Regions from separate parts of the Halomonas sp. C10-5 genome, predicted to be linked through region 1. Evidence: predicted binding sites of a transcription regulator. Region 1 holds the regulator's gene; each other region holds the start of a gene.
The links. The regulator sigma-54, encoded in region 1, starts transcription at its own class of promoters, with help from an activator protein. The targets are predictions, from matches to a motif close to TGGCACNNNNNTTGCTNT.
Positions count from the first base shown of each region.

Region 2: a site for sigma-54 is predicted at 6,375-6,392, ahead of glnA (glutamate--ammonia ligase). Genes of this name have one in related genera too.
Region 3: a site for sigma-54 is predicted at 3,796-3,813, ahead of ytfE (iron-sulfur cluster repair protein YtfE). Genes of this name have one in related genera too.

Region 1 covers NZ_CP175665.1:2,204,287-2,214,395, reverse strand. The annotation lists gene rapZ (RNase adapter RapZ) at 1-411, opposite strand, end outside; gene ptsN (PTS IIA-like nitrogen regulatory protein PtsN) at 448-915, opposite strand; gene hpf (ribosome hibernation-promoting factor, HPF/YfiA family) at 923-1,231, opposite strand; gene ACJ7IV_RS10345 (RNA polymerase factor sigma-54) at 1,421-2,833, opposite strand; gene lptB (LPS export ABC transporter ATP-binding protein) at 2,971-3,696, opposite strand; gene lptA (lipopolysaccharide transport periplasmic protein LptA) at 3,704-4,222, opposite strand; gene lptC (LPS export ABC transporter periplasmic protein LptC) at 4,219-4,803, opposite strand; gene ACJ7IV_RS10325 (KdsC family phosphatase) at 4,808-5,368, opposite strand; gene ACJ7IV_RS10320 (KpsF/GutQ family sugar-phosphate isomerase) at 5,390-6,379, opposite strand; gene ACJ7IV_RS10315 (calcium/sodium antiporter) at 6,412-7,368, opposite strand; gene ACJ7IV_RS10310 (ABC transporter ATP-binding protein) at 7,521-8,333, shown strand; gene mlaE (lipid asymmetry maintenance ABC transporter permease subunit MlaE) at 8,330-9,112, shown strand; gene mlaD (outer membrane lipid asymmetry maintenance protein MlaD) at 9,149-9,613, shown strand; gene ACJ7IV_RS10295 (MlaC/ttg2D family ABC transporter substrate-binding protein) at 9,672-10,109, shown strand, end outside.
Region 2 covers NZ_CP175665.1:321,068-331,176, forward strand. The annotation lists gene ACJ7IV_RS01510 (ATP-binding cassette domain-containing protein) at 1-576, opposite strand, end outside; gene ACJ7IV_RS01515 (ABC transporter ATP-binding protein) at 563-1,342, opposite strand; gene ACJ7IV_RS01520 (sodium-dependent transporter) at 1,437-2,882, opposite strand; gene ACJ7IV_RS01525 (hypothetical protein) at 3,004-3,327, opposite strand; gene typA (translational GTPase TypA) at 3,474-5,324, opposite strand; gene ACJ7IV_RS01535 (hypothetical protein) at 5,526-6,077, opposite strand; gene glnA (glutamate--ammonia ligase) at 6,529-7,935, shown strand; gene ACJ7IV_RS01545 (DUF4124 domain-containing protein) at 8,104-8,664, shown strand; gene glnL (nitrogen regulation protein NR(II)) at 9,065-10,109, shown strand, end outside; gene glnG (nitrogen regulation protein NR(I)) at 10,104-10,109, shown strand, end outside.
Region 3 covers NZ_CP175665.1:127,800-137,908, forward strand. The annotation lists gene ACJ7IV_RS00620 (anaerobic ribonucleoside-triphosphate reductase activating protein) at 1-407, opposite strand, end outside; gene ACJ7IV_RS00625 (U32 family peptidase) at 413-1,333, opposite strand; gene ubiU (ubiquinone anaerobic biosynthesis protein UbiU) at 1,344-2,339, opposite strand; gene ACJ7IV_RS00635 (hemerythrin domain-containing protein) at 2,408-3,028, opposite strand; gene ytfE (iron-sulfur cluster repair protein YtfE) at 3,089-3,745, opposite strand; gene norR (nitric oxide reductase transcriptional regulator NorR) at 3,911-5,437, shown strand; gene ACJ7IV_RS00650 (carboxymuconolactone decarboxylase family protein) at 5,568-6,014, opposite strand; gene ACJ7IV_RS00655 (heavy metal translocating P-type ATPase) at 6,011-8,248, opposite strand; gene ACJ7IV_RS00660 (c-type cytochrome) at 8,256-8,840, opposite strand; gene ACJ7IV_RS00665 (cbb3-type cytochrome c oxidase subunit II) at 8,843-9,460, opposite strand; gene ACJ7IV_RS00670 (cbb3-type cytochrome c oxidase subunit I) at 9,457-10,109, opposite strand, start outside.

The DNA.
Region 1 (10,109 bases):
CAGGTCGGCCAGGTCGCGGATCTCGGCCAGCGCCTGCTCCTCGGAGTCGATCGCCTCGGCCAGCGTCATTTCGCTGCCGCGGGTGAGGGGGTGGCGGCGCCGGGTGGCAGAGTAGCGCTCGATCAGGATGCGCGCGTCAGTGGTGAGGTAGATCACCTGGCAATCGATGCCGCGTTCACGCACCTCCTCGAGCAGGCTGGGGAAGCGCTTGAGGGCCTGGGGCAGGTTGCGGGCGTCGATGCTGACGGCGATGGAGGAGCGCGGAGACTCGGGGTTGCCCAGCTCGTCGACCAGTGAGCCGAGCAGCATGGCCGGCAGGTTGTCGATGGCGTAGTAGCCGAGATCCTCCAGGGCCTGCAGCGCGATCGACTTGCCCGAGCCGGAACGGCCGCTGATGATCACGAGCTGCATGGGGGGATCTCCTGGTCGTCCTGGCCGAGCGGTTGCTCAGCCCTGTCGTCGGATGGCCTCGATAAGGCCCTCGTGGAGTTCTCGCTGGCTGGCGCAGCGGCGCAGGCGAGTCCGGGTGTCGACATCGTTCATGATGCTTGCCACCTGGGCCAGCAGGGTCAGGTGGGCGGCATCGGCCTCCTCGGGCACCAGCAGCACGAACACCAGGTCGACGGGCTCACCGTCGATGGCGTCGAAATCCACCGGCTCGGCCAGCTTGAGGAAGCCAGCGATGGGGGCCTTGCAGTGGGGGCTGCGGGCATGCGGGATGGCCACGCCGTTGCCGATCCCGGTACTGCCGAGGCGTTCGCGGGCAATCAGGCGCGCGAACACCTCCTGGCTGTCGAGGCTGGGAGTGTTCTGGGCAATGAAGGTGCTGAAGAACTCCAGCACCCGCTTCTTGCTTCCCCCGGGCACATCGAAGAGGGTGCGCTCCGGGGGGAGGATGGTTTCGAGGGACGACATCGTGGGCTCAGCGAGCGCCGGCGCCCTGGGCGCGGGCCTGGGCCTTTTCCTTGTGCTTGACCAGCTGGCGGTCCAGCTTGTCTGCCAGGGCATCGATGGCGGCGTACATGTCGTTCTCCTGAGCTTCGGCATGCAGGTCGGCACCGGCAGCGTGCAGGGTGCAGGCGGCTGACTGGCGCTCCTTCTCCACCGACAGGGTCACCTGCACGTTGGTGATGTTGTCGTAGTGGCGCTCTACGCGAGTCAGCTTCTCGTTGACATAGTCACGCAGGGCATCGGTCAGTTCCACATGATGGCCGGTGATGTTGACTTGCATGACACGCTCCTTGCTCGTTGGTTGTGCTTCGATTGTAACCCTTTTTCCAGCCTTGCATACCCCCCGTGCCGACGCTCTGGATGCCGGTGATGACGCGGGTCATGCCAGCCGCTTGCATTCACTGGAGGAGGGGATTCCCATGGCTTCCCGGGTAATCTCTGGAGCGCCACGGTGCGGCGCCGCGCGGTGTCATGCCAGCCGCTTGCGTTCGCTGGAGGAGGGGATGCCCATGGCCTCGCGGTACTTGGCCACGGTACGGCGTGCGACCTGGATGCCGGCCTCGTCGAGCAGGGTGACCAGCTTGCTGTCGGAGAGCGGCTTGCGTGGCGGCTCCTCCTGGATGAGCTTGCGGATGCGAGCGCGGATGGCGGTGCTGGAGTGGGCGTCGCCATCGCCTTCGCCGCGGACTTGGCTGGAGAAGAAGTACTTGAGTTCGAACACCCCGCGGGGCGTATGGATGAACTTCTGGGTGGTGACCCTGGAGATGGTTGACTCGTGCATCTCCACCGCCTGGGCGATATCGGCCAGGATCAGCGGCTTCATCGCCTCCTCGCCGCATTCGAGGAAGTCGAGCTGGCGGGCCAGGATCTCGCGACCGACGCGCAGCAGGGTGTCGTTGCGACTGGTCAGGCTCTTCATCAGCCAGCGCGCCTCCTGAAGGTGATCCTTCAGGAACTGGTTGTCGTCGCTCTTGTCGGCGCGGCGCACCAGCGCCGCGTAGTCGGGCTGGACGCGCAGTCGGGGCAGGGCCTCGGGGTTGAGCTCGACGTGCCAGCCATGGCGGTCGTGGAAGGCGATCAGGTCGGGTATCACATAGTCGTCGGTCACGCTGGCATAGGCGCTGCCGGGGCGCGGGTCCAGGCCACGCACCAGGGCGATGGTCGCGTCAAGCGCCTCATCGTCCAGTCCCAGGCGGCGCTTGAGCAGGCGTCGGTCGCCACCGGCCAGGGCCTCGAGGAACTGGCGTACCAGGCGCCGCGCCTGGGGCAGGTGCGGGGTGTTGTCGGGGAGCAGGGCGAGCTGCAGCTGCAGGCATTCGCGCAGGTCGCGGGCGAAGATGCCGGTGGGTTCGAACTGCTGCAGGCGCAGCAAGACCTGCTCCATCTCCTGGTTGCGCAGGTCGGCGAGTCCCTGTTGCCTCAGGCCATCACGGATCTCGTCGAGCGGGGCGGCCAGGTAGCCGGCATCGTTGACGGCATCGATCAGGCTCTCGGCAATCTGCCGCTCCCGGGGATCGAGGTCGCTCATCGCCAGCTGCCAGGCGAGGTGGCCGTGCAGGCTCTGGCCCTGAGCCTGGCGCTCGAAGTCGGGCCCTTCGCCGCCGGCAGGTGAGCCCAAATCCTGATAGGTGTCCGACCAGTCGCTGTCGGTGGCGAGCTGTTCGGGGATTTCGCTGGCCCAGTCGTCTTCCGCGGGCTCCTGGGTGGGCTGCTCCCCGAACTCGTCATCGAGCTCCAGCAGCGGGTTGCTCTCCAGTGCCTGCTGGATCTCCTGGCGCAGGTCCAGGGTGGAGAGTTGCAGCAGGGCGATGGCCTGTTGCAGCTGGGGGGTCATGGTCAGCTGAGTGCCGACCCGCAGCTGCAGGGATGCCTTCATGGCCATGGCAGGCGTCCTCCTGGCGTGTCGGAAAACCCTACCCTAGCGCCTGTCGTCGCGTGGCGCAACACGATATCAAGCAATAATCATGCCATGCGCGGAGCACGCCGGAATATATTTATAGGTTTATGTCGGTCAGGGGGTCAGAGGCGGAAGTCTTCGCCCAGGTAGACCTCACGCACCTTCTGGTTGGAGAGGATAGACTCGGCATCGCCCTCGGCGATGATCTTGCCGTCGCCGACGATATAGGCGGTATCGCAGATGTCGAGGGTCTCGCGGACGTTGTGGTCGGTGATCAGCACGCCGATATCCCGTGCCTTGAGCTGGCGGATGATCCCCTTGATCTCGCCCACCGAGATCGGGTCGACTCCGGCGAAGGGCTCGTCGAGCAAGATGAAGGCGGGTTCGGTCGCCAGCGCCCTGGCGATCTCCACCCGGCGCCGCTCGCCACCGGAGAGACTCATGCCCAGATTGTCGCGGATATGGGTGACATGGAACTCCTCGAGCAGCTGCTCCAGGCGTGCTCGACGGCCGGCGCGGTCGAGGTCCTTGCGGGTCTCGAGGATGGCCATGATGTTGTCGGCCACCGACAGCTTGCGGAAGATCGAGGCCTCCTGGGGCAGGTAGCCGATCCCCGCCCGGGCCCGCTCGTGCATGGCGGCCCGGGAGAGGTCCAGGTCATCGATGGCCACCGAGCCGGCATCGGCACGCACCAGCCCCACGATCATGTAGAAGGAGGTGGTCTTGCCGGCGCCGTTGGGGCCCAGCAGCCCGACGATGCTGCCCTGGCGGATCGACAGGCCGATGTCCTGCACCACGCGACGGCGCTTGTAGCTCTTGGCCAGATGATGGGCGTAAAGGGTCTTCATGGCGTCCTTACTGCTGTTCGGGCTGGAGGGTCATGCGGATGCGCTGGCTGCCCTCGACGCCCTCGCCATCGGCGCGTGCCTGCACCACGCGGCGGTCGAGGAAGTACTCCAGGTAGCCGCCCTCGAAGGTGTCGCCCCCCTGGTGGAGTTCGGCGCGATCGATCAGCTCCACGCGCCGTTCGGCCACGTGATAGATGACGGTGCGCCCCCAGCCCTTGACGACCGGCTCGGCGGGATCGGGCTGCTGTTCGAGGTAGGCCCGTTCACCGGTGGCGGTCGCCAGGGAGAGCTCGCCGGCCGCGTTGCGGCGGATCTCCACCCGGTTGCCGGTCAGGCGCATGCTGCCCTGGCGGATATCCACGTTGCCGGTGTACACGGCGGTGCCGGCGCGATCGTCGAGATCGAGGCGGTCCGCCTCGACCAGGATGGGGGCATTGGCATCCTGATTTTGAGCCTGACTGGCCGGGGCGATAGCCAGCGCCAGCAGCAGTGCACAGGTCAGCGTGGGTAGCAGGGGGCGCTTCATGGCGAGGACTCCTCGGATGTCTCGGGCGGATGGTGGCCGCGCACATTGTCGGTCAGGCGCGCCCGATTGTCATGGAGCCAGGCGTCGAAACGCTCACCGCTCATGCGCTGAGGGGGCTGACGCAGAGTAGCCGGGGTGGTGCTCCAGGCATGCCCGGTGTCGGCATCGTAATGCAGCGTCTCGGTCTCGAGCTCCCAGCGCTCGGCGGGGGCGCGCAGGCGGGCGTCCCCGTCGAGCAGCAGCGGGTTGCCCCCCGGCCCCAGCTCGCCGCTGTCTGCCTCGGCCAGCCATAGCCGACCCTCGCGGTCGTGGAGCCGGGCAAGCGGAGTCTCCAGACGGGTCACGTCGTCTACCGGGGTATGCACCAGCCGCGGCGTGGTCACCCGCTGGTGGGGCCGGCCCCCGCTGTCGAAGCGGGTGAGGCGCGCATTCTCGAGGTAGAAGTCGGGTTCGCCCGCGGCATCGCGCGGTACCTGGCCGGTGGGGCTGGGGTCGCGCAGGTCGAGCAGCGCCAGGCCTCCGCCCAGCGCCAGCAGCAGCAGGGTCAGCCAGGTGCGGAAGCCGGGGCGCGGCAGGGCCATGATCTCAGCCGGCCCCGTGGAGGTAGGTGTCGATCACCGCGTCCCAGTGCCCCTGGGCGCGCAGCAGGGTGTCGGCGATCTCGCGGGCCGCGCCCTGGCCGCCGCTGCGTTCGGTAACCCAGTCCGCATGCTTCTGGATATAGCTCGGTGCATTGGGGACGCTGATGCCCACGCCGGCACGGCGGATGGCGCCCACATCGGGCATGTCGTCGCCGCAGTAGGCGACCTGGTCGAACTCCAGGCCCAGGCGGGCGATTAGCTCACGCAGGACCGGCAGTTTCTTCTCGACGCCCTGGAAGACATGCTGGATGCCCAGGGCAGCGGCGCGGCGACTCACCGTGGGCGATTCGCGGCCGGTGATCAGTGCGACCTGGATGCCGGCACGCTTGAGCAGCTTGAGGCCGTGGCCATCCTGGACGTTGAAGGCCTTGATCTCGATGCCGTCGGCCTGGAAATAGAGCTGGCCGTCGGTGAGCACGCCATCGACGTCCAGTGCCAGCAGGCGGATACGGCGCAGGCGATCGGTGAGCTGCGGATCCTGCAGGAGAGAGGTATGGGTCGTCATGAAGACTCCGTGTCGTTAAGGTCAGATCACGCCGCTGGCGAGTAGGTCGTGCATATGCAGGGCGCCCACCGGGCGACCCTCGTCGTCGACCACGGCCAGGGCGGAGATGCGGTGGTCTTCCATCAGGCTGACCGCCTCGGCGGCCAGGGTTTCCGGGGAGACGTGCTTGCCGGGGCAGGTCATCACCTCATCCACGCTCAGGTCGGTCAGGTCGCTGTGCTGGTCCAAGGTGCGGCGCAGGTCGCCGTCGGTGTAGACCCCGGCGAGGCGGCCGTCGGGAGCTACCACGCAGGTGAACCCCAGCCCCTGGCGGGTGATCTCCAGTAGGGCATCGCGCAGCGGGCTGCCCAGCGGCACCCTTGGCAGCCGGCTGCCGCTGTGCATCAGGTCACCGACGCGCAGCAGCAGCCGCTTGCCAAGGCTGCCCCCGGGATGGGAGAGCGCGAAGTCCTCGGCGGTGAAGCCGCGTGACTCGAGCAGCGCCACGGCCAGGGCATCGCCCATGGCCAGGGCCGCAGTAGTCGAGGCGGTGGGGGCCAGGTCGAGAGGGCAGGCCTCCCGCTCGACCCCGGTATCGAGGTGTGCCTCGGCATGGCGGGCCAGGCTCGATGCGGGGCGGCCGGTCATGCTGATCAGCGGTACCTTCATGCGCTTGAGCAGCGGCAGCAGGGCGGTCACCTCGGCGGTCTCACCCGAGTTGGAGAGCGCCAGCACCACGTCACCGGGGGTGATCATGCCGAGGTCGCCGTGGCTGGCCTCGCCGGGGTGCACGAAGAAAGCCGGCGTGCCGGTACTGGCCAGGGTGGCGGCGATCTTGCCGGCGATATGCCCCGACTTGCCCATGCCGGTGACCACCACGCGGCCGCGGCAGGCCAGGATCAGCTCGCAGGCACGGTCGAAGGCGTCGTCGAGGCGCGCCACCAAGGCGCCAATGGCCTGCTGCTCGAGGTGCAGGGTGCGTCGGGCGCTGTCACGGAGGGCCGAGCCGGCCGAGGGGGTATCGGATGTCATGGCGACGATTGTTGCCTGTTCGAGGGGTTCACTCAAGAGCCACCGCCCAGACTGGCCATGCCGAGCCAGATCAGGTAGCCGAAGTAGCTGGCGGTCAGTGCCGCGCCGGGGAGCCGGCCCAGGTGGTTGCGGCGATGCCACAGCAGCAGGGCGCCGAGCACCAAGGTCAGCACCAGGAGCAGGGGATAGTCACGCTCGCCGGCGGCGGGGTCGGTCGGGCCCGGCGCAAGCAGGCCGGGTACCGGCAGCACCGCCAACAGGTTGAAGAGGTTGGAGCCGATGATATTGCCGATGGCCAGATCGTGGTGACGCTTGAGGGCGCTTGCCACGCAGGCCACCAGCTCCGGAAGGCTGGTGCCGATGGCGACGATGGTCAGGCCGATGACCAGCTCGCTGATCCCCATGCTGCGGGCGAGTTCGCTGGCCCCCCACACCAGGCCGCGGGAGCCGGCCACCATCACCGCGAGTGTCACCACCAGCCACAGCAGGGCGCGAGCCAGAGTCATGTCGGGTATCTCGCCTGCCACTTCCTCCTTGGCGTCCGGAGTGTCGGCACGAAACAGCCACCACAGGCTGAACAGCAGCAGGGCGATGAGCAGCGCGGCATCCATCCGTCCCAGGTGGCCGTTGGCCAGGGCGTAGCCGGCCAGGCCGGTGGCGCCGAGCAGCAGGGGCAGCTCGCGGCGCACGATGGAGAAGCGTACCGGGATGGGTACCACCAGAGCGGTGATGCCCAGTACCAGCCCGATATTGGCGATGTTGGAGCCCAGGGCGTTGCCGGTGGCCAGGTCGGGGATGCCATCCAGGGAGGCCATCAGCGACACCACGATCTCCGGGGCCGAGGTGCCCAGGGCGACGATGGTCATGCCCACTAGCATGGTGCTCATGCCGGCGCGGCGGGCGGTGGCGGCCGCCGCGCCGACGAAGTGGTCGGCGCTCCACAGCAGGGCGACAAGACCCAGCAGCACGGCAATCAAGGGTAGCAGCATGGGATATCGGCTCGTTACGGTGGTCAGTTTCGGAAAGGCGCCATTAAACGTGTTGGTCAGGAGTGGTGCAAGCCGCCGAGCGGCATCGGGCTAGCGCCTGGTCGGGCAGTTAGGATACGATGTTCGATAATTTTACTGGGATGGCTGAGCCGATGAGTGACACTCCCTTCGTGGTGGTGGAGGGGCTGCATTTTGCGCGTGGCGACAAGGAGATCTTCCGCGGCGTCGACATGACGATCCAGCGTGGCGGTATCACCGCCATCATGGGCCCCAGCGGCAGTGGCAAGACCACCCTGCTCAAGTTGATCGGCGGGCAGCTGCTGCCCGACGCCGGACGGGTGCTGATCGAGGGCCAGGATGTGCACCGCCAGTCGCGTAAGGCGCTGTTTGCCATGCGCCAGCGCATGGGCATGCTGTTCCAGAGCGGGGCGCTGTTCTCCGACCTCAGCGTGTTCGAGAACGTGGCCTTCCCGCTGCGGGTGCATACCGACCTGCCTGGCACCATGGTCCGCGACCTGGTGCTGATGAAGCTCGAGGCGGTTGGCCTGCGTGGTGCCCGGGAGCTGATGCCCGCTGAGCTCTCCGGGGGCATGGCACGCCGCGTGGCCCTGGCCAGGGCCATCGCCCTGGATCCCGAACTGATCCTCTATGACGAGCCGTTCGTCGGACAGGACCCGATCTCCATGGGCGTGCTGGTGCAGCTGATCAAGCGTCTTAATCAGGCGCTGGGGCTGACCTCCATCGTGGTCTCCCACGACATCAAGGAGACCCTGACCATCGCCGACTATGTCTACGTGATCGCCGACGGCCAGGTGATGGCCCACGGCACACCCAAAAGCCTCGATGTGGACCAGGATCCCCGGGTCAGCCAGTTCGTCCACGGCGAACCGGATGGGCCGGTGCCCTTCCACTATCCGGCGGTGGACTTCGTCGCCGACATGCTCAGCCCGGGAGGTCCACGATGATCCAGCGAATCCGTCGCCTGGGGCGCCGCGGCTGTGACCTGCTCGAGGCCTTCGGTCGTGCCGGTATCTTCCTCACCCAGTCCGCAGTGGGGCTGCCGAGTCGCGAGGGGCTCTACCTCTGGGTGCGCCAGATGCACTTCGTCGGCGTGCTGTCGCTGGCCATCGTGCTGGTCTCGGGGCTGTTCATCGGCATGGTGCTGTCGCTGCAGGGCTATACCATCCTGGTCGACTTCGGCGCCGAGGATGCGTTGGGCCAGATGGTGGCACTATCGCTGCTGCGCGAGCTCGCCCCGGTGGTGGCGGCGCTGCTGTTCGCCGGACGTGCCGGCTCGGCACTGACCGCCGAGATCGGCCTGATGAAGGCGACCGAGCAACTGACCAGCATGGAGATGATCGGCGTCGACCCGCTGCGCCGGGTGGTGGCGCCGCGGCTGTGGGCGGGCTTCGTGGCCCTTCCGCTGCTTACCGTGGGCTTCGGTGTGGTGGGCATCTACGGTGGTTACCTGGTCGGCGTCGACTGGCTGGGCGTCTTCGAGGGCTCCTACTGGTCCAACATGCAGGCCAGCGTCGACTTCATCGACGACGTGGGCAACGGCATCATCAAGAGCTTGGTGTTTGCCGTGGTGGTGACCTGGATCGCGGTCTTCCAGGGCTATGATCTGGTGCCCACCTCGGAGGGCATCTCGCGGGCCACCACCCGTACCGTGGTCTATTCCTCGCTGGCCGTGCTCGGCCTCGATTTCGTGCTGACCGCCGTGATGTTCGGCGGACTCGCCTGAGCGGCGAACGATCGCCCTGATGTGTGGAGATACTAGATGAAGCGCAGCAAAACCATGGAGCTGGGGGTCGGGTTGTTCATGCTTGCCGGTATCCTCGGGCTGGTGTTCCTCGGCCTGCGGGTCAGTGGCCTGACCATGCAGGCCCCCAGCGATACCTTCCGACTGGAGGCTAACTTCGCCAATATCGGCGGCCTCAAGACGCGGGCGCGGGTCACCATGGCCGGCGTTACCGTGGGGCGTGTGGCGGCCATCGAGCTCGATACCGACTGGTACGATGCCCGGGTGGTGCTCGAGCTTGACGACGAGCTGGAGGGGCAGCTCTCCCGGGATACCACCGCGGCGATCCTGACCTCGGGCCTGCTCGGCGAGCAGTACGTGGGGCTGTCCGTGGGCGGCGACCCCGAGGCCCTGGCCGACGGCGATACTATCCGTGACACCCAGTCGGCCCTGGTGCTTGAAGAACTCATCCAGCAGTTCGTGTCAAACATGGTCAGCGACTAGGCGCCGATCGCCTGGTCTTAGCCGACCTTTCATCGACCCCGACATGGAGACGTTGATCATGATCCGTTATCCCCTGGCCCTGGCAACGTTGCTGCTGAGCCTGCTGTTCAGCCTGACCGTACAGGCCGCCCCCGAGCGTAGCCCTGATGAAGTTATCCGCCACAGCGTCGAGACGCTGACCGGCAAGATCGAGGGCCGGCGTGACCACTTTGCGGAGAACATGGATGAACTCGAGGCGCTGGTCGACGACAGCCTCGATGATATCGCCGACTTCCGTTACATCGGCGCCAGCGTTATGGGGCGCTATTTCGCCAACGCCACGCCGCAGCAGCGTTCGCGCTTCGTCGACACCTTCCGCCAGACTCTGATCGATACCTACGCCAAGGGACTGGTGACCTTCGACTATCGCGACCTGCGTGTGCTCGATACCCAGCGGGCCCAGCGCCACGAGGACCAGGCCAGCGTCGACATGGAAGTGGTGGCCGAGGATGGCACC
Region 2 (10,109 bases), 1.6 Mb from region 1:
CTGCTCCACCATCAGGATGCCGACGCCGGCGGCGTTGACCTGCTTTACCTGCTCGAAGATCTCGTTCACGAAGAGTGGCGAGAGGCCGGCGGTGGGTTCGTCGAGCAGCAGCACGCTGGGCTCCGCCATCAATGCGCGGCCCATGGCCACCATCTGGCGCTGGCCCCCCGAGAGCTCGCCGGCGGGCTGGTGGCGCTTGTCGTAGAGCGGCGGGAAGAAGTCATAGATCTGCCTGAGCATGCGCTTGACGTTGCCCGGCTTGAGGAAGGCCCCCATCTGCAGGTTCTCCTTCACCGTCAGGCTCGGGAAGACGTTGTGCTCCTGGGGCACGAAGCCCATGCCCTGCTGCACCAGCCTGTGCGGGGGCAGGTTGTGGATGGGCTCGCCACGCAGCAGGATCTCGCCCTGGCTTACCACGAGCAGGCCGAAGATGGCCTTGAGCATGGTGGACTTGCCGGCGCCGTTGGGGCCGACGATGACGCCGATCTCGTCGGCCTCCAGGGTCAGGTTCACCCCGTTGAGGATGTTCATGCCGCCGTAGCCGCCGTAGACCTCACGCGCTTCAAGTAGTGGCATCTTGGGACGCTCCGAAGTAGGCCTCGATGACCTCGGGGTTGTTCTGGATCTCCTCGATGGAGCCCTCGACCATCACGCTGCCCTGGGCGAGCACGATCACCGGGTCGCAGAGCCGGGCGATCATGTCCATGTCGTGCTCGATGACCAGGAAGGTGTAACCCATCTCGCGGTTGAGCCGTTCGATATTGGTCACCAGGTCGCCGAGCAGGGTGCGGTTGACCCCGGCGGCGATCTCGTCGAGCAGTACCACCCGGACGTCGGTCATCATGGTGCGGCCGAGCTCGAGGAGCTTCTTCTGGCCGCCGGAGAGGTTGCCGGCCAGTTCGTTGCGCACGTGATGCAGGCCGATGAAGTCGATCACCTCCAGTGCCCGGCGGCGCACCTCGGTTTCCTGGGAGCGTACCAGGTCGGGCTTGAGCCAGGCGTTGAACAGGCTTTCGCCGGCCTGGGCCGGGGGCACCATCATCAGGTTCTCCAGCGCGGTCATCTGGGAGAACTCGTGGGCGATCTGGAAGGTGCGCAGCAAGCCCTTGTGGAAAAGCTCGTTGGCCGGGCGGTTGGTGATATCTTCGCCCTCGAGCAGCACCTTGCCACTGTCCAGCGGCAGGGCCCCGGCGATGATGTTGAACAGCGTCGACTTGCCGGCGCCATTGGGACCGATCAGGCCGGTGATCGAGCCCGACTCCACCGAGAGCGAGCAGTCGTTGATCACCCTGAGGCCGCCGAAGGCCTTGTTGACGTGCTGCACGTCGATCATGGATGCCATGCGCTATGTCTCGTTGTTGTTGTGTTGATTTGATGTATCTGCTTGCTATGTCACGCCGCCACGACGCCGCCGCCCCTCGAGGCGGCAGCGTGGGTCACTGTTCCTGGCGGTCATCCATCAGGAAGGTGCGGCCGGCGGCGAAGGCGCCGACGATCACTACCGCGCCGATGGCCGGAATCAGATAGCCATCTACCTGGGGAATGGCGCGCAGGAACACGAAGGAGACCGCCGCCGGGGCGACGAAGCGCACCAGGAAGCGCCAGATGGCGAACCAGGTCTCGTTGGTGCGCATCTCCTTCATCACCTCGGAGTGGGTCAGCGCCCAGCCGGCGAACAGCGCGATCAACAGGCCACCCAGCGGCATGAAGATGTTGGTGAGCAGTTCGAAGAGGTCGAAGGCGCTGCGCCCGAACAGGCTGTGGAAGATACTGCCCTCGGCCCACAGGTTGAAGCTGACCACGGTGAGCAGGCCCAGTGCCCAGGTGGCTACCACCATGGCGAATACCGCCTGGGGACGGGTGAGGTCGAAGCGTTCGACCAGGAAGGCGGCTACCGGCTCGATCAGCGAGATGGAGGAGCTGATCGCCGCACCTAGCACCAGGATGAAGAAGACTCCGCCGACCAGCGCGCCGCCGGGCATCTCGGCGAAGGCCAGCGGCAGGGTGACGAACATCAACCCGGGGCCCTGGCCGGCGTCGAGGCCGGCACCGAAGACAAGCGAGAAGATCGCCAGGCCGGCGACGATGGCCACCGCGGTATCGATCACGGCGATGGCGATGGCGGTGCGGGTCAGCGACACCTCGCTGGACATGTACGCGCCGTAGGCCATGATGGCGCCCATGCCCAGACTCAGGGTGAAGAACGACTGGCCCATGGCCTCGAGCCAGCCTTCCAGGCTGAGGTCGGCAACATTGAAGGTGAACAGGAAACTGGCGGCGGCGGCGAAGTCGCCGTTGGTCACGCCGTAGGCGAGCACCACCAGCAGGATCACGAAGAGAGCCGGCATGATCACCCGCAGCCCGCGTTCGATACCCTGGTGGACGCCGAGGCCGACGATCAGCCCCGAGGCGACGATGAACAGGGTGTGGTAGAGGGTGAGCAGCGAGGGCGAGGCGAGCAGGGCGTCGAAACCGGCGGCGATGGTTGCGGCGTCGGCCCCGACCAGGGCGCCGGTAAACATCTGCCAGGTGTAGTGGATCGCCCAGCCGGCGATTACCGAATAGAAGCTGAGGATCAGGAAGGCGGAGACGGCGCCCAGCCAGCCGATAGTTTGCCAGCTGCGCGAGGTATGGTGGGTACGGGTCAGGAAATGCATGCCCATGATGGGGCTGCGTCGGCTGGCGCGGCCCAGCATGATCTCGGCGATCAGGATCGGAATGCCCACGGCGAAGATGGTCAGGGCGTAGACCAGCAGGAAGGCGCCGCCGCCGTTCTCGCCGGCCAGGTAGGGAAAGCGCCACAGGTTCCCCAGTCCTACCGCCGAGCCGACCGCGGCCAGCAGGAAGGTGCCCTTGTGGGTCCAGACGTTGTGCGTGCTCATCGTGGCTCCGAAGCTGAAAGCATTGGCCGTTGGCCCAGCTCGCCACTTTGCGACAAAACCCCTTCGGGAACCAGTGGCAACGCGTTTGCCGCGTTAACGTCCGGGAAGAGGAGGGGGTCGGCTAGTCATTCTCGCGCCTCTCGTCGGGGTCCCCGAGGGTCGGCTCCAGGGCCCGGAACTCGTCGGGCAGGCGCACGGTGTCGCCCAGGGCGAGCTTGCCGTGGGACTTGAGCCTACGGCCGTTGTCCACGGAGATGATCGCCGCCACCTCGCCGATGCTGGTGCCTTCCACATAGGCCTCCACCTTTACCCGTACCACGGCACCCTCATGGCGGGCCGAGAGGATGTCGCCGGGGCCGGGGTCCGAATAGCCGCCGGGGTCCTGCTGGAAGTGGTGCATCACGCTGTCGGCGCCGGGGTCGTCCCACTCCACGTGCTTGTGCATCGGGGCTCTCCTTCTCTGTATGGGCATGCCTGCAAGGGCATGCCTCCAGCATAGAGGGTGGCGACGTTGACGGGAAAGGCGCTGGTGGCAGACAGCCATGAAAAGGCCCGCCGATCGGCGGGCCTGGGAGAGCGGAGTGGCAAGCGTTACTTCTTCGAGGCGCGCTTGCGCTCGTTCTCGGTGAGGTGCTTCTTGCGTAGGCGGATGAAGTTGGGAGTGATCTCCACCAGCTCGTCGTCATCGAGGAATTCGATGGCCTGCTCGAGGCTGAACTTGACCGGGGGGGTCAGCACGATGTTCTCGTCATTGCCCGAGGCACGCATGTTGTCGAGCTTCTTGCCCTTGGTGGGGTTGACCACCATGTCGTTGGCGCGGTTGTTGATGCCGATCAGCATGCCCTCGTAGACCTCGGTGCCGTGGTCGATGATCAGCTTGCCGCGCTCCTGAAGGGCATAGAGGGCGTAGGCCAGGGCCTTGCCGGAGACCATGGAGACCAGCACGCCGTTGCGACGCTCGATGGCGGCGTCGGGCTTGAGCGGGCCGTAGTGGTCGAAGCGGCTGGTGAGGATGCCGGTGCCCGAGGTCAGGGTCATGAACTGGCCGCGGAAGCCGATCAGGCCGCGTGCCGGGATGATGAAGTCCAGGCGCACCCGGCCCTTGCCGTCGGGGTTCATGTTCTTGAGCTCGCCCTTGCGGTAGCCGATCTCCTCCATGATGGCGCCCTGGTGCTGCTCCTCGCAGTCGATGATCACCTCTTCGTACGGCTCCTGCTTCTCGCCGTCGATCTCGCGGATGATCACCTCGGGGCGGCCCACGGCCAGCTCGAAGCCTTCGCGACGCATGCTCTCGATCAGCACCGAGAGGTGCAGCTCGCCACGACCGGAGACCTTGAACTTCTCCGGGGTCTCGCCCTGCTCGACGCGCAGCGCCACGTTATGGATCAGCTCCTGTTCGAGGCGATCCTTGATGTTGCGGCTGGTAACGAACTTGCCGTCCTTGCCGGCGAAGGGCGAGTCGTTGACCTGGAAGGTCATGGAGACGGTGGGCTCGTCCACCGAGAGCGGCGGCAGCGCCTCGACGGCGGCCGGGTCGCACAGGGTGTCGGAGATCGCCAGGGCGTCGATGCCGGTGATGCAGACGATATCGCCGGCGGTGGCCTCGTCGGTCTGTACGCGTTCCAGGCCCATGTGGGTCATCACCTGGCCGATCTTGCCCTTACGGGTGTTGCCTTCCTTGGTGATGACGGTGACCTGCTGGTTGGGCTTGACCGAGCCGCGCTTGATGCGGCCCAGGCCGATGACGCCGACGTAGCTGTTGTAGTCCAGCGCCGAGATCTGCATCTGGAAGGGACCGTCGAGCTCGACCTTGGGCGGCTCCACGATATCGACGATGGACTGGAACATGGGCGTCATGTCCTCGGCCAGCTCGTCGGGGTCGGGGCCGGCGATGCCGTTGAGCGCCGAGCAGTAGATGATCGGGAAGTCGAGCTGCTCATCGGAGGCACCGAGGTTGTCGAACAGGTCGAAGATCTGGTCGATCACCCAGTCGGGACGCGCGCCGGGACGGTCGATCTTGTTGACCACCACGATGGGCTTGAGGCCCTGGTCGAAGGCCTTCTGGGTCACGAAGCGGGTCTGCGGCATGGGGCCGTCGACCGCATCGACCAGCAGCAGCACCGAGTCGACCATGGACATGACGCGCTCGACCTCGCCACCGAAGTCGGCGTGTCCGGGGGTATCGACGATGTTGATGTGGTAGGCCTGGCCATCCGGTGACTGCCAGCGGATCGCGGTGTTCTTGGCCAGGATGGTGATGCCGCGTTCCTTCTCCTGGTCATTGGAGTCCATGACGCGCTCCTGGCCCTCGGCCTTGCGGTCCAGGGTGCCGGACTGCTGGAGCAGCTTGTCGACCAGGGTGGTCTTGCCGTGGTCGACGTGCGCGATAATCGCGATATTTCTGAGACTTTCGATATTTGAAGGACTTACGGTCGTGCTCATAAGGTGTGACTCGCTGATATGTACGCACCTATGTACACGTTCTGGTAAGTACCCTAGGCGCGGGGCAGGGATGTGGGACGCGCATTGTACAGACTAGCGGCGCCCAGGAGTAGCAAGTTTGCCGACTTGCCATGGCGTGCCCTCGAGCCTGGTCCGCTCGCCTCATCCGGGGCCTGGGCCCGTGACACCGCCTGGCGGTGGTTATCTTTCCCGCTGATCGGGGGCAGCCAGCTCCAGGCGAGCCCCGCAGTGGCGCAGGCGCGCCACCAGGTCGGTGAGGGCGTCGCGGTCGAGACCCGGGTCGCAACCGCCGAGGCGCTCGTACCAGTGGCGCGCCAGGCAGATGCCGGCCGTGGTGGCAGGCTTTCGGCGACCCAGCAGGCGGGCGAACAGCCCCGGCGTGCTGTCGGGCAGGATCACGGCGTCGACCTCGCCTTCGGCCACACGTTGTGCCAGCTGAATCAGGCTGAGGGTAGAGGAGAGAGAGCCAAGCACGGGAAACACCAGCAACGAACCGCTGGTCTTGGGGATGGCGGTGGCGAGGCGCTCGCCCAGAGGGGCGCCGGGCAGGCGCAGGTGGCGTGCCCCATAGCGGCGTGCGATGCCGGTGACCCGTGGATCTCGGGTATCGTCGACAACAACAAGCTCGAAGGATTGGTCGGCGGCGAGGCTGGCCACCAGTGCCAGCTCCCGGGGTAGCCTGGCGCCGGCACTGCGTGCATCGATCAGTAAAGTGCCGGAAGGAGCGGCCATAGGCTCTCCGAGGCCAGAAGGAGGAGGCTCCGGGTGGCGGCCAGGAGACGCGGCCGGCGTGGAGTGTTGTAAGCAAGTGTAGCTTGAAGTTATTGAATGTATCAAAGGCTTGTTGCCGGCGCTGTCCGGTGGTTCGTAATGGTGCGTATCGTCCGGGCTTTGCACCGTTATGGTGCGGTTTGTGTCAGACTGTCTCGCCCAACGAGCCGGCGCCTCATCGAAGTGCAGCAGGCATCTCGGATAAAATTCAAGTTATTCAATTAATTGTGTGAGGCGTGCCTGTGTGGGGTGCAGGGTTGGCACGCCGCCTGCATTGTTATGGTCAGAGCCCGGTGATGCCGGGCCGTCGTGGGCAGCGTGCCTGCGGCGTGCTACAACAGCTTGCTGGGGTTCCAGCATCGTTATGCCTGAATCACCTCAACCATCGAGCCATGCTCAACCGGAGGACACCATGTCTGCCAAGACGCTCGCCCTGATCGAAGAACATGACGTCAAGTGGATCGACCTGCGCTTCACCGACACCATCGGCAAGGAGCAGCACGTCACCATCCCGGCCCGGGAGGTGGATGAGGAGTTCTTCGAGAACGGACAGATGTTCGACGGCTCTTCCATGTCCGGCTGGAAGGGCATCAACGAATCCGACATGATCCTGCGTCCGGAGGATGGCACCGCCTTCCTGGATCCCTTCACCGAGGATTCCACCCTGGTGCTGCGCTGCGATGTCATCGAGCCGGCCACCATGCAGGGCTATGAGCGTGATCCGCGCTCCATCGCCAAGCGTGCCGAGGCCTACCTGCAGTCCACTGGCCTGGGCGACACCGCCTTCTTCGGCCCGGAGCCCGAGTTCTTCATCTTCGACGAGGTGCACTGGAAGGCCGACCCCGAAGGCGCCATGTACCGGATCACCTCCGAGGAGGGCGCCTGGGCCACCGACCGTCCCATCGAGGGCGGCAACCTGGCCCACCGTCCGCGGGTCAAGGGCGGCTACTTCCCGGTGCCCCCGGTAGACAGCTTCCACGACATCCGTGGCGCCATGTGCAACACCCTGGAGGCGATCGGCCAGAGCGTCGAGGTGCACCACCACGAGGTGGCCAACGCCGGCCAGAACGAGATCGGGGTCAAGTTCAACACCCTGGTCAAGAAGGCCGATGAGGTCCAGGAGATGAAGTATGTGATCCACAACGTGGCTCACGCCTACGGCAAGACCGCCACCTTCATGCCCAAGCCTGTCGTGGGCGACAACGGCAGCGGCATGCACGTGCACCAGTCCTTCTGGAAGGAGGGCACCAACCAGTTCGCGGGTGACGAGTACGCCGGCCTCTCCGAGATGGCCATCTACTACATCGGCGGCATCATCAAGCATGCGCGTGCCTTGAACGCCTTCGCCAACGCCTCCACCAACTCCTATAAGCGCCTGGTGCCGGGCTTCGAGGCGCCGGTGATGCTGGCCTATTCGGCTCGCAACCGTTCGGCCTCCATCCGTATCCCCTACACCGCGAGCCCCAAGGGCAAGCGCGTCGAGCTGCGTTTCCCCGACCCGACCGCCAACCCCTACCTGTGCTTCGCGGCGATGCTGATGGCCGGCATCGACGGCATCAAGAACAAGATCCACCCCGGCGATGCCATGGACAAGAACCTCTATGACCTGCCGCCGGAAGAGGGCAAGAAGGTGCCGACCGTGGCGCATAGCCTCGACCAGGCCCTGGAGGCACTGGACAAGGATCGTGCCTTCCTGACCGAGGGTGGCGTGTTCACCGATGACATGATCGACGCCTACATCGAGCTGAAGATGGAAGACGTGGACCGCCTGCGCATGGCCACGCACCCGGTCGAGTTCGACATGTACTACAGCTGCTGATGATCGTCGTCGCCCCGGCGGGGCGGCGCGTTACGTTGAACCAGCACTCGTTGAACCAGAAAAGGGGTTCCGCTACCGGCGGAACCCCTTTCTTCTCTACACTATCCAACGCAGAGTGGTGCTGCGGAACCATCCAGGCTCGCGCAGCCGACAAGCAGGGGGCTCTCCATGAACAAGGCAGTGCTGACGTTGGTGCTGGTCATGACCTTCGGCGTGGCCGCCGAGGCGCAGAATATCTACCGCACCACGGATGCCCAGGGCAACGTGGTGTTCACCGACAACCCCGACCGTGGCGGCGAGCAGGTGGAGCTGGCACCGGTCACGGTGGTGCCATCCAGTGGCGAAGTGCGCACCGGCCAGGCCGCGCCGCGGCTGGACAGCGCCCCGGCGGCGGCCTCGCCGGGCCAGCCGTTCATGCCCTACGACAGCTTCCGTATCGTCTCGCCGACCCACGAGCAGGCCTTCCCGGTGGGTGCGGCCGGCAACATCGCCGTGGACCTGGGGATCGAGCCCGGCCTGCGCGAGGACCATCGCGTCAGACTGCTGGTGGATGGCCAGGTCAGCCAGTCGGCGATGCACACCTCGGCGTTCATGGTGCCCAACATGAACCCCGGGGAGCATGTGCTGCAGGCCGAGCTTCTGGATGCCGGCGGCGAGGTGCGCCACCGGACGTCGCCGGTGACCATCTATGTGCTGCGTGCCAACGTGAATCGCCAATCGTCCGGTTAGCTCCCCCCTCGCTGGGCACCCTGGCCGTGGTGCCCGGACGGCAGCCCCAGGCCCTGTCGCCCACCGCATGGCGGGCACTGGCCTCCCCATTCCGAGTATCCGCCCTACCAGCCGCCTCCGTCGCCTGCTGATGAAGAGGAGTCCCTGACGCCCCGGCGGCGCCTGGACGCCCCCTCTCGACGCCTGCCCGAGGATGAGCCAGTGCAGCGCCGGGCGAGCCCGGCGCCCTGATTCGGCCCTCCGGCAATGGTGCAGGCGTCTTTCTTATGCACTATTTTGGTGCATATGTTGCGCCGTCAGACGTCGCAGGGCGCGCTGTCATGGGCCCCAGCGTCCTGGCCCGTTTCTTGCAGCTTCCCTCTCCAGAGCAAGTATACCCGGACCCGATATGGCCGCTTCGATGTACCAACGCCTGATGGAACACCTCTCCACCGCTGTGCTGTTGCTGGATGGCGAGCTCAGGGTCGCGTGGATGAACCCTGCCGCCGAGGCGCTGCTTTCGGTGAGCCTGAGTCGCGTGCAGGGGGTGCCACTCTGCTCGCTGATGGAGCAGGCGGACGGCCTGGCCGAGGTGCTGACCAAGGCGCGTGACGCCTGCCACCCCTTCACCCGTCGCGAGGCGCGCCTGGCGATGCTGGGCGGCGAGTCGCTGACCGTGGACTACACCGTGACCCCGCTCTCCCGCGACGAGCTGCTGCTGGAGGTGGAGCCCCGCGACCGCCTGATCCGCATCTCCCGGGAGGAGGCGCTGATGACCCGCCAGGAGACTGTCAAGGTGCTGACGCGGGGCCTGGCCCACGAGGTCAAGAACCCGCTGGGCGGCATCCGCGGTGCCGCCCAGCTGCTGGAGCGCGACCTGGAGAACCCGGCGCATCACGAATTCACCCGCATCATCATCGAGGAGGTGGACCGCCTGCGCGACCTGGTGGACTCCATGCTGGGCCCCAACCGGGTGATGCGCCACCAGCCGGTCAACATCCACAAGGTGCTGGAGCGGGTGCGCACCCTGCTGCTCGCCGAGCACCCCGGGGTGATCATCGAGCGCGACTATGACCCCAGCCTGCCGGACCTCGCCGGCGACGAGGCGCAGCTGATCCAGGCGGTGCTCAACGTGGCCCGCAACGCCGTGGAAGCGATGGGCGAGGCGGCGATGCCCGAGCCGCGCCTGGTGCTGCGCACCCGGGCGCGGCGCCAGTTCACCCTGGGTGCCGAGCGCCACCGTCTGGTCGCCGAGGTGGCGATCCTCGACAACGGCCCCGGCGTCCCCGAAGCGCTGCAGGAGACGCTGTTCTATCCCATGGTCTCGGGGCGTGCCGACGGCAGCGGTCTGGGGCTCTCCATCGCCCAGGGCATCCTGCACCAGCACCAGGGCCTGATCGAATGCGATTCCGTGCCGGGCCATACCGAATTCCGCCTGCTGATTCCTCTGGAGACGCGCCATGACT
Region 3 (10,109 bases), 1.4 Mb from region 1:
TTGGTGTCCAGGGCAACCCAATCGAGTCGTGGCAGCAGCCGCTCCAGGCGCTCCGGGTAGGGGCCGGCGGTGTGCAGCCCCACCGCCAGTCCGAGTGACCGGCAGGCATCGGCGGCGGCGGGCAGGTCGGGGTGCAGGGTGGGCTCGCCGCCGCTGAAGACCACGGCATCGATCTCGCCCAGCCGGGTGGCGAGCAGTGCCTCCATGGCCGGCCACTCCCCCGGGGCGGCGCGGCGGGCCGGCCCCATGCTGCTCGCCGTCTCGCAGTAGCCGCACTGCAGCGGACAACCCTGCAGGTAGACCACCGCCGACCGGCGCCCCGGAAAGGCGTGGTCGTCCCTGGCCTCGAAGCCGGCAATGGGTAGACGGATCACGGCGCCGGGCTCGGGGACCAGGGGGATCACCATGGCGCTCACCCCAGGCTGGCGGCTCGGCTGTGGTCCATGCCGGGGCGGCCGTGCCAGTAGCCGTCGCAGATCTCGACATCGACCAGGCTGAGCGGATCGGGGGTGGGCAACTCGCCGCGGCGGGCGGCATCGAAGGCCGTGACCACCTCCGCCATGCCCTCGGGGCGCGGGCTCAGGCGTGCCACACCGACGCCCATCCTGGCCATGTCCGGCACCTCGTGGCGTAGGTCCTGGCATGCCCCCGAGAGGGTCTGGATGCCGTTCAGGGTGAATACCTGCTGGGACTCCTGGGAGCGCAGGGCCAGGCCCTCCGGGTGCTTCTGGCAGACGAACTGGCAGCGGTCCTTGGGTTTCTGGTAGCGCCGCGCGGTGAAGCAGCGCGATGACCAGGCCAGCGGCAGGTGGCCGTAGGCAAACACCTCGCAGGGGGCCTCGATCCCCTGCTCGCGGCAGTCCTCCAGCAGGCGGGCGAGGTCGTCCCGGGACATCTCCACCGGCGCCTGCCAGCGCTGCATACCGGCGCGCGAGAGCACGGCAAGGGTGGCCGGGTTGTAGAGGTTGAGAGCGGCACCGGCCACGAAGGGCTGGCCCGCCGCCGAGAGGCGTTGCAGGGCGCTTTGGTCATTGGCCTCGACCAGGAACTCGCCGTTGTCGCACAGTTTGCGCAGGTCGCGCAGGTCGGCCTCGGACTCGATCAGGGTCTGGCTCGAGAGCACCACCTGCTTGCCGCTCTGGGTCAGCTCGCGGCCGATGCCAAGCCAGTCGTCGAGCTTCATGTCGCGGCGCCGTGAGCAGACCGACTCGCCCAGGTGGACGATCTCCACCGGCCAGTCGGCGGCCTCGCGATAGAAGTCGGCGTAGTGTTCGCGGGTCCAGTAGAAGAGCACCGGGCCGAGCGACAGCTGGAGCGTGGGGGTAGCGGACATGGGCTCTCTCCTATTTCCAGCGGCGCTCGTAGGCGCCCAGGGTGGTGGTGCTGCCTTCGGAGACCTCGCCGAGGCCGGTCATCCAGGCGGGTTCGGTGTGGAAGCGGCCCGGGGCGCGCTCCAGGCGATCCAGGGCCTGGCGCCAGATGCCGGCGACCTTTGATACATAGGCCGGGCTGCGCTGGCGACCCTCGATCTTGACGGCCGCGATGCCCAGTTCCTTGAGCTCCGGCAGCAGCTCCAGGGTGTTCAGGCTGGTGGGCTCCTCGATGGCGTGGTAGGTCTCGCCGCCCACCTCGAAGCGCCCCTTGCACAGGGTGGGGTAGCCGGCGTTCTCGCCCTCACCGTAGCGGTCGATCAGCACGCCGTTGAGGCGTGACTCCAGGCCCTCCGGGGTCTCCTCCCAGCGTACATGGGCCGCCGGCGAGCAGACGCCGCGGGTGTTGGGCGATTCACCGGTGAGATACGACGACAGGTAGCAGCGCCCCTCGGCCATGATGCACAGGCTGCCGAAGGCGAATACCTCGAGCTCCACCGGGCTCTGCTTGGCCAGGTCGCGCACCTGGGTGATGGAGAGCACCCGGGGCAGCACGGCGCGCTTGATGCCGAACTGGTCGTGATAGAAGCGCAGCGCCTCGTGGCTGGTGGCCGAGCCCTGTACCGAGAGATGGCGGGCGAGGTCGGGGTGGCGGCGGGCGGCGTAGTCGAGCAGCCCCATGTCGGCCATGATCAGGGCATCGACGCCGAGATCGGCGGCCTGGTCCACGGCGCGGGTCCACATGGCCCAGCCATCCGGCTGAGGGTAGGTGTTGATGGCGCAGAAGACCCGCTTGCCGCGGGCGTGGGCGTAGTCGATGCCCTCCCTGGCGCGCTTGTCGGTGAAGTTGAGGCCGGCGAACTGGCGGGCGTTGGTGGTGTTCTGAAAGCCGAAGTAGACGGCATCGGCCCCTTCATCCACGGCGCGCTTAAGGGCAGGCAGGTTGCCGGCGGGGCAGACGAGCTCCATGGTGAGCCTCCTGTCGTGGGAATCCCGACCATGCTAGTCGACTATCCCGCCTGGCCTTTTGACGCGGGTCATAAGGAGGCGTAGTCGGCTCTGGCGTCGCAGAGCGGACAAAAGTCGGCCTGCTCGCCGTGGCCCAGGCGCAGTCCCGTGCGGTGGTCGGCGATCTGCCGGTACAGCAGCTGGAAGCTGGGGCTGCCCTCGGAGGGACTGGCCAGCGAAGGAGAGGGCGCCAGCTCATCCAATTCAGCGGCCTGCAGGCAGCGCTCGATCAGCGGGTAGATATGCCGGTTCTCGCTGTGCAGGTGATGGTGATAGAGCTCACTGAAGCCGCGAGCCAGGTTGAGTTGGCCGGGATCGAGCTCAGCCTCGGGCATCTCATTCGCCTGGCGGCGGAAGGTCGCCTCGAGCTCGTTTCCATCGCGGGTGATCCGTCGGTGCTCCTCGGAGAGCACCGCGAGCAGCTCAACGCTCTGTGCATGGCAGCCGGTGAGGCGGGCGAAGAGGGCCTCCTCCACCGGATGGTGCCACTCCTCGGGCTGGTGGGTCAGGTAGTGGCAGAGCCTGGCCAGCAGTCGATAGTCGGGGACCTCCTCGCAGGCGGCGATATGCAGCTGGCGGTCGAGGATGCAGAGCAGCGCCGCGTAGCGATGGTGGTCGGCATGCAGGCGTTCCAGAATGATGGCTTTCATGGTGGCCTCCCTGACGCACCGTCGGGCGACGGTGCGTCATGATTGGGCGCCGAACGGGATTCAGCCGGCGCGTTCGAACAGCAGGTTGTTCTCCAGATGGATGTGCTGCATCAGGTCGTCGCGGAACTCGCGCAGCCCGGTATAGAGGGCTCGCCAGGTGGTGCAGGCGCCCTTGGGCGGAGTGATGTCGTCGGTCAGCGCCGCCAGCTGTTCGAGGTGTTCGCCGTGGTCGTCGTGCTCGTGGCGCATTACCGCGATGGGTCCCTGGGCCTGGGCGCCCATGCCCCGGCGCAGCATCGGAAAGAGGATCTGCTCCTCCTTCTGCATGTGGCTCTCCATCTCCTGGTAGATCGTGGTGAGCAGGTCGGCCAGGCCGTTGGGGCAGGTGTCGCGCTCGCCGTGGACCTGCTCGACGCGACGCGCCATGCGCACCAGTTCGGGCAGCTGCTGACGGTGGACATCGTGGTAGCGGGTCAGGATATGGTCGATGAGCTCGTCGTTGCTGGCGGACTGCCAGTCGCGTTCGTCGCTTGCGCCGGCGGGCAGCGCCTCGAGCGCGTCCACCAGCGCCTCTGGGGCCAGGCCGACGCGCTCGGCGGCCTCGCGCAGGCTTATGCGGCCGCCGCAGCAGAAGTCGATATTGTGGTCGCGGAACACCCGGGTGGCGCCGGGCAGGGTCAGGGCGGTGCGGCCGACGGTCTGTTCGATCAGGCTCATGGCAGGAGCTCCTTGGTCGGATGATGGCAGAAAAGGGTGGTACCTCATCACAAGCAAGTGGCATGCCAGTTCCTGACGGCCTGTTTTGCCGGGTATCGAGGCCATTCTGGTGAAAAATACCCGGATCGTTTAGGGTAGATTGAACCCTTCAAGGTGAATATCACCATGCTCGACGAGACTCTGCTTGCTGACCTGGTCGCCGACCTGCCCAGCGCGGTGCGCCTGCAGCGCCTGGTGCGGACCCTGCGCGAAGGTTTTCGCTGCGGCGCCGTCTGCCTGCTGCGCCTGGAGGAGGGCGCCCTGGTTCCGCTGGCCGTGGACGGCCTGGTGCGCGAAGTGCTGGGACGGCGCTTCGAGGTGGCCCAGCATCCACGCCTGGCCACTATCCTCACCAGTCGGCGCACGACCCTCTTCCCGCCCGATGCCGACCTGCCCGATCCCTATGATGGGCTGGTGGAGCAGCAGCCCGGACAGCCGCTGCATGTCCACGACTGCATGGGTATCAGCCTGCACGTGGAGGGCGAACCCTGGGGAGCTCTGACCCTGGATGCGCTCGAAGCGGGGACCTTCGATGCCACCGACCGGGCGGCCCTGGAGCGCTATGCGCTGCTGGTCGAGGCGGCGGCGCGGGTCAGCCGCCTGGAGCGTGACCTGCGGGCCCTGCGCATGTCCCAGCAGGAGAGCGGCCTGCCGCTGGCGGCCCCCGAGGAGCGCGATATCCTTGGCCACAGCGCGGAACTCCAGCGGCTGCTGCGTGAGCTCGATGTGGTGGCCGCATCGGACCTGCCGGTGCTGCTCAGCGGCGAGACCGGGGTGGGCAAGGAGCTCTTTGCACGCCGTCTCCATCGTCGCTCCGCCCGCCACGCCGCGCCGCTGGTGCAAGTCAACTGCGCCGCCCTGCCGGAGTCCCTGGCCGAGAGCGAGCTGTTCGGTCATGTGAAGGGGGCCTTCTCAGGCGCCACCGCCGCGCGCGCCGGGCGCTTCGAGGCGGCTGACGGTGGTACCCTGCTGCTCGACGAGGTGGGCGAACTGTCGTTGACGGTCCAGGCCAAGCTGTTGCGCGCCCTGCAGGAGGGTGAGATTCAGCGGCTGGGGGAGGACGTTCCGCGGCGCGTCGACGTGCGCATCATCGCCGCTACCAACCGGCATCTGGGCGAAGCGGTGCGTGAGGGTAGCTTCCGCGCCGATCTCTACCACCGGCTGTCGGTCTATCCGGTAGCGATCCCCCCCCTGCGCGAACGCGGCAGCGACGTGCTGGTGCTGGCCGGCCATTTCCTGGAGATCAACCGCACCCGGCTCGGGGTGCGCAGCCTGCGTCTCTCGCCCGAGTCCGAGCAGGCGCTGTCGCGCTACGCCTGGCCCGGCAACGTGCGGGAACTGGAACACGTGATCAGCCGGGCCGCCATCAAGGCCCTGAGTCAGGGCGCGAGGCGCGACGAGATCATCACCCTGGAGCCGGGCTGGCTCGATCTGCCGGTCCCCGAGGAGATGAGCGTCGGCACGCCGGCAGCGTCGGAGCACGCCGGGGCAGTCGGTGCATCCAACCTGCGCGAGCGGGTGGAATGGGCCCAGCGGCAGGCCATCCGCGACGCCCTCGCCGCCTGCGGCGGGAATTGGGCGGCGGCGGCTCGGCGCCTGGAGCTGGATCCCAGCAACCTGCACAAGTTGGCCAGGCGGCTGGGGCTGAAGTGAGTCTCACCTTGAGCCAGGTTGAAAAGCCTGGAGCCATGTCTCCCAGCACGAATTATACAACCGACAATTCATCAGGTTTGCCGAGGCGACCACTAAGCTCAACGGCTAAAGGGTGAGTTGTTGGCTCTGTCTACTCAATCAGATCCAACGCCTTTATCGAATGCGCAAAGGCAGCACCTGCTCGCATCTCGGCAGCCACCCAGATGGCTTCCATGATCTGTTCGCCCGTCGCGCCAGCTCGGCGTGCCGCCTTGACATGGCCTTCAATGCACCAGGGGCACTGGGTGACATGAGCGACCGCTACCGCGATGAGTTGTTTAGTGGCCCCGTCGAGGGCGCCATCGGCGAATACGGCTTCGCTGAATTGGTGAAAGGCATCGTCGGGCAATGGTGCCAGTCGGTGGCGTTTTTCGGCGTGGGCGCGAGTGGCTTTGGGCATGGAGATATCCGTCATGAACACGACCTCAAGGTTGTCGGTGAGAGTGGTGATGAAACTGATGATCAGCCGTGTGGCTGAACGGTCTCTATCAACGTAGATGACGCATCCCGTGTCGTCAGCGCTGGCCTGAAGCCTCACTCCCGCATACTGTCCAGCTGGTGTCGGTTGCTGAGTTTTCCGCTGCGGATGCGCAGGCTGTTCGCCAGCACGCACAGGCTGCTGAGCGTCATCGCCAGGGCGGCGACCCCGGGAGCCACCCAGCCGGCGATGGCCAAGGGGATGGCCATGGCGTTGTAGCCGATGGCCCAATACAGGTTGTGTTGCATCAGGCGGCGTGCCCGCCTGGCCAGTTGCAGGGTCTGCGGTATGCGTGCCAGCCCATCCGGCAGGTAGACGGCGCCGGCCTGGCTGGCCGCCGAGGTTGCGCTGCCGACGGCGATGCCGAGGCGGGCACGGGCCAGCGCCAGCCCATCATTCAGGCCATCGCCGACGAAGGCGACGTCATGATGGCGCTCGAGCGCTGCAACGAAACGCGATTTTTCCTCTGGTGAGCGACTCGCCAGGGCGCGGTCATGGGGAATGCCCAGCGTCTCGGCGACCTCCTGGCAGGCGCGTGGCGTATCTCCACTGAGCAGGTAGAGGGCGTAGCCGGATTGCTGCAGCCGACGCACCGTGGAGGGGGCGTCCGGTCGGAGCGTCTCCCGGAACAGGAGTCGGCCGGCGTATCGGCCGCTGCTTGCCACATGGAGCTCCATGCCGGCGTCGTCGCAAGGAGGTACCGCGATGCCCCGTTCGATGAGCCAGGTCCGGCGCCCGGCGAGGATGCGCTCGGCACCCTGTGTCCAGCACACCCCCTGTCCGGGATGGTTGTCACGCCGGCCGCGTGTCGCGTGGGCAGAAGGGGTCGCTGCGGACTTGAGGCCTTCGGCGATCGGATGAGGGATATCCTGCAGCGCATCGGTCGCCAGTTGCAGGAGGTCCCTGGGCGTCACGCCGGCTGAGGGCACCACGCGCGACAGATGAGGGGTGCCGGTGGTCAGTGTGCCGGTCTTGTCGAAGACAATCACGCTGACCGAGGCGGCGCCTTCCAGGGCGGCAGGGTCGCGGAACAGGATGCCCAGCATCACCATGCGGGCCTGGCCCAACACGATGACCAGTGGAATCGCCAGGCTCAGGGCGCAGGGACAGGCGATGATCAGCACGGCCAGTCCGTGGATCAGGATCTCACCGGTCGGCAGGCCCTGGGCGACGCCCAGCAGCATGGCCAGGCCCGAGGCCACCACGATGAGTGGCAGCAGCCGCCGGGCCAGGCGATCGGCGAGGCGTTGCATGGCGGACTTGTGGCTGAGCAGGGCACGCACCGAGCGGGCGATACCATCGATGCGCCTCTCGCCGACGCCGGCGGTGACGCGAAGTTCCAGCCTGCCGTCGACGAGGCGGCAGCCGGCCTCAAGCGTTCCCCCCCGGGCCACGCGCCGCGGAACGTGCTCTCCGGTGAGGATCGACATGTCCACATCGCCGTTTCCATCAATCACGTATCCGTCCAGAGCCAGCGGCTCGCCGCCCTCGAGGCGGATGTGCTGGCCCGCCGTCACCTCAGTGGCGGCTACCTCTTGCCAATCATCGTTTCGCCACGTCCGCACGCGCTCGGGCGTGTGGGTCAGGTAGCCGCGAATGATCGCCGAGGCTCGCCGTCGCACGCCGCTATCGATCAGGCGGGCCACGAGCTGAAAGGTGATCAGCATCACCGCCGCATCGAAGTAGACCTCCGCCGAGCCGTTCATCAGATGCCACGCCGAAACCAGGCAGGCCGCCACCACTGCCACGCTGATCAGGGTATCAAGGCCGGCCGCGCCGACGCGCAGGGTTCGCCACCCGACGCGATAGAAGTGCATCCCCGAGAAGAGCAGTACCGGTATGGCCAGCATGCCGCTGGCGATGCCCAGTGGCCAGGTGACGGCGGGCTCGACCACGCCTAACGGCGCCAGGTAGATCAGCAGTGCCGGCATCATGCTCCACATGCCGAAGAACACCGCGACGGCGAGGCGCCATTGCAGGGGCTTGCGAATCCGGTCTAGGTTCTCAGCCGCGTTGTCTGCGTCGTCGGGAGGTCGCAGTCGGTAGCCAAGCCTCGCCACGGCGTGCTGTAACTCAGCGAAGGGGGTACGGGTATCGTCCCAGCGCACTATGGCAGAGTCGGCGGCGAAGTTGACGGCGGCGCTGAAGACGCCGGACTGGCGACGGAGTTGAGCCTCCACTGCCGTGGCACAGCTGGCGCAGTGCAGGCCGTCCACCACGAACACTCGTTCCTCGAATTCGGGGGTAGCGCCGACGGCGTCGTGGCCGGCAGAGAGGTTGGCAGTGTGCCGCACGGCCGGGCTACTCCGGTGTGGAGAAGGTATTGCGCAGCTCATCCACCGTCCAGGCGCTGCGCTCGGCGAAGCGCTCCTCGTGTTCCCTGACCAGAGCCGGGTCGACGGGGTCGCCCTCATTGCCCCAGGCCTGACGCACATGGCTGAGCACCGCGGCCAGTTCGTCGGGGGAGAGCTGATCAGCGAAGGCCGGCATGCTGCCCTGGTACTCTTCACCGGCTACGCTAATGGGACCCGTCAGGCCATCGTGGACGATGGCGATGATCAGTGATGGATCGCCCTGCACCCATTCGCTGCCGGCCAACGGCGGGAAAGTGCCGGGAACACCCTCTCCTGTCGGCTGGTGGCAAGAGGCACATTGGGCGGTGAACAGTTTCTCGCCATCGACTGCCGCACCGGGTGCGGCCTGTTCGACGGCGGTACGGCTGTCGCCGCCAGTGAGGGGCCAGCCGATGTGCCAGGCATAGTAGCCGACGCCCCAGAGGATCAGCACTCCGATCCAGGCCACCACGAACCGCGGTACGGGACGACCGCCTTCGCTGGGTTCGGGATGCTCACGATGCTGGGCACGCTGTGGGTCATGGGCGCTCATGATCAGCCTTCTCCTTCCTCGTCCGCCGCCTTGGCCCGGGGCAGGGTGTCCACGGGATAGGTGTGATCCAGGGACAGCAGATAGGACGTCAGTTCCAGCGCTTCCCGGGTCGCCACGACGACGCCGGATTCGGGGCCGTAAGGCTCGGGGATCTCGACCACGTGCTGATCCTCCCGGGGCTCGTCGACGACGCGGAACAGGAAGCGATAGGCCGGCATGATGCTGTCCTCGACTACGGCACGCGGGTTGTAGAGGTGGAGCAGGTGCCAGTCGACGCTGGGCTGGCGAGCGCCGATGTTGAACAGGTCAGGGCCGGTGCGCATGGTCCCCAGCAGGTGGGGCTGATCGAAGGCATAGTCACCGGGCACGGAGGGGCGACCCCAGCCACGTTCGCTGTCGGCCCGCGAGAAGCCGGGGTCGCGCGGTTGCTGGCTGTGGCAGTAGAGGCAGCCGTTGGCGATATAGAGGTCCCTGCCACGCTGCTGAGCCGGGGTATAGGGTTCGAGTTCCTCGGGAACCGCTTCGGTGGACATCTGCACATAGGGCATGGCCACCAGGGTCAGCGTGGCCAGCAGCAGGATCAGCGCGGCGCCCACCATGATCGCTAAGGCATGTTTCATCGAGAGCCCTCCAGGGTATCCCGGGTGCGTTGAGCGGATCGAAACAGCGTCGGCCGGTGGCGCTCCTTGCCGCTGCGGCGCAGCATGGCCACGAAGTGCACGGCGAATATCACATGACCGAGGGTCATCAGCGCACCTCCCAGGGTACGGGCCTCGAGATAGGGGAGCGTGAGGCGCACGATGTCCATGAACGCTGTTTCGGCATCGAGCATCGCCAGGCCCTGCAGCCAGCCGCCGACGGAGAGCGATACCACGTAGATCAGGATGCCGGACGTCACCAGCCAGAAGTGCAGGCTGATAAGCGGACGCCAGGGCCATTCCCAGTTCATCAGGCGTGGCATGATGAAATAGATGGCGCCGAACAGGATCAGGCTGAGGAAGGCATACATCCCCAGGTGGGCATGGCCCACGGTGTAGTGGGTGAAGTGGGTGACCACGTTGACGCTGCGCAGCGCTTCCATCGAGCCCTGCAGCGACGACAGGGTGTACATCAGTGCCCCGATCCACACGAAACGCAGCGTGGGAGAATCCTTGAGTCTGCCGAAATGCCCCCACATGGTGCCGTGGTGGTTGATGGCGACGGTGATCACGGGGACAGACATCATCACGCTGTGGACGATGGAGAGCGTGACCAGCCAGGTGGGTACGG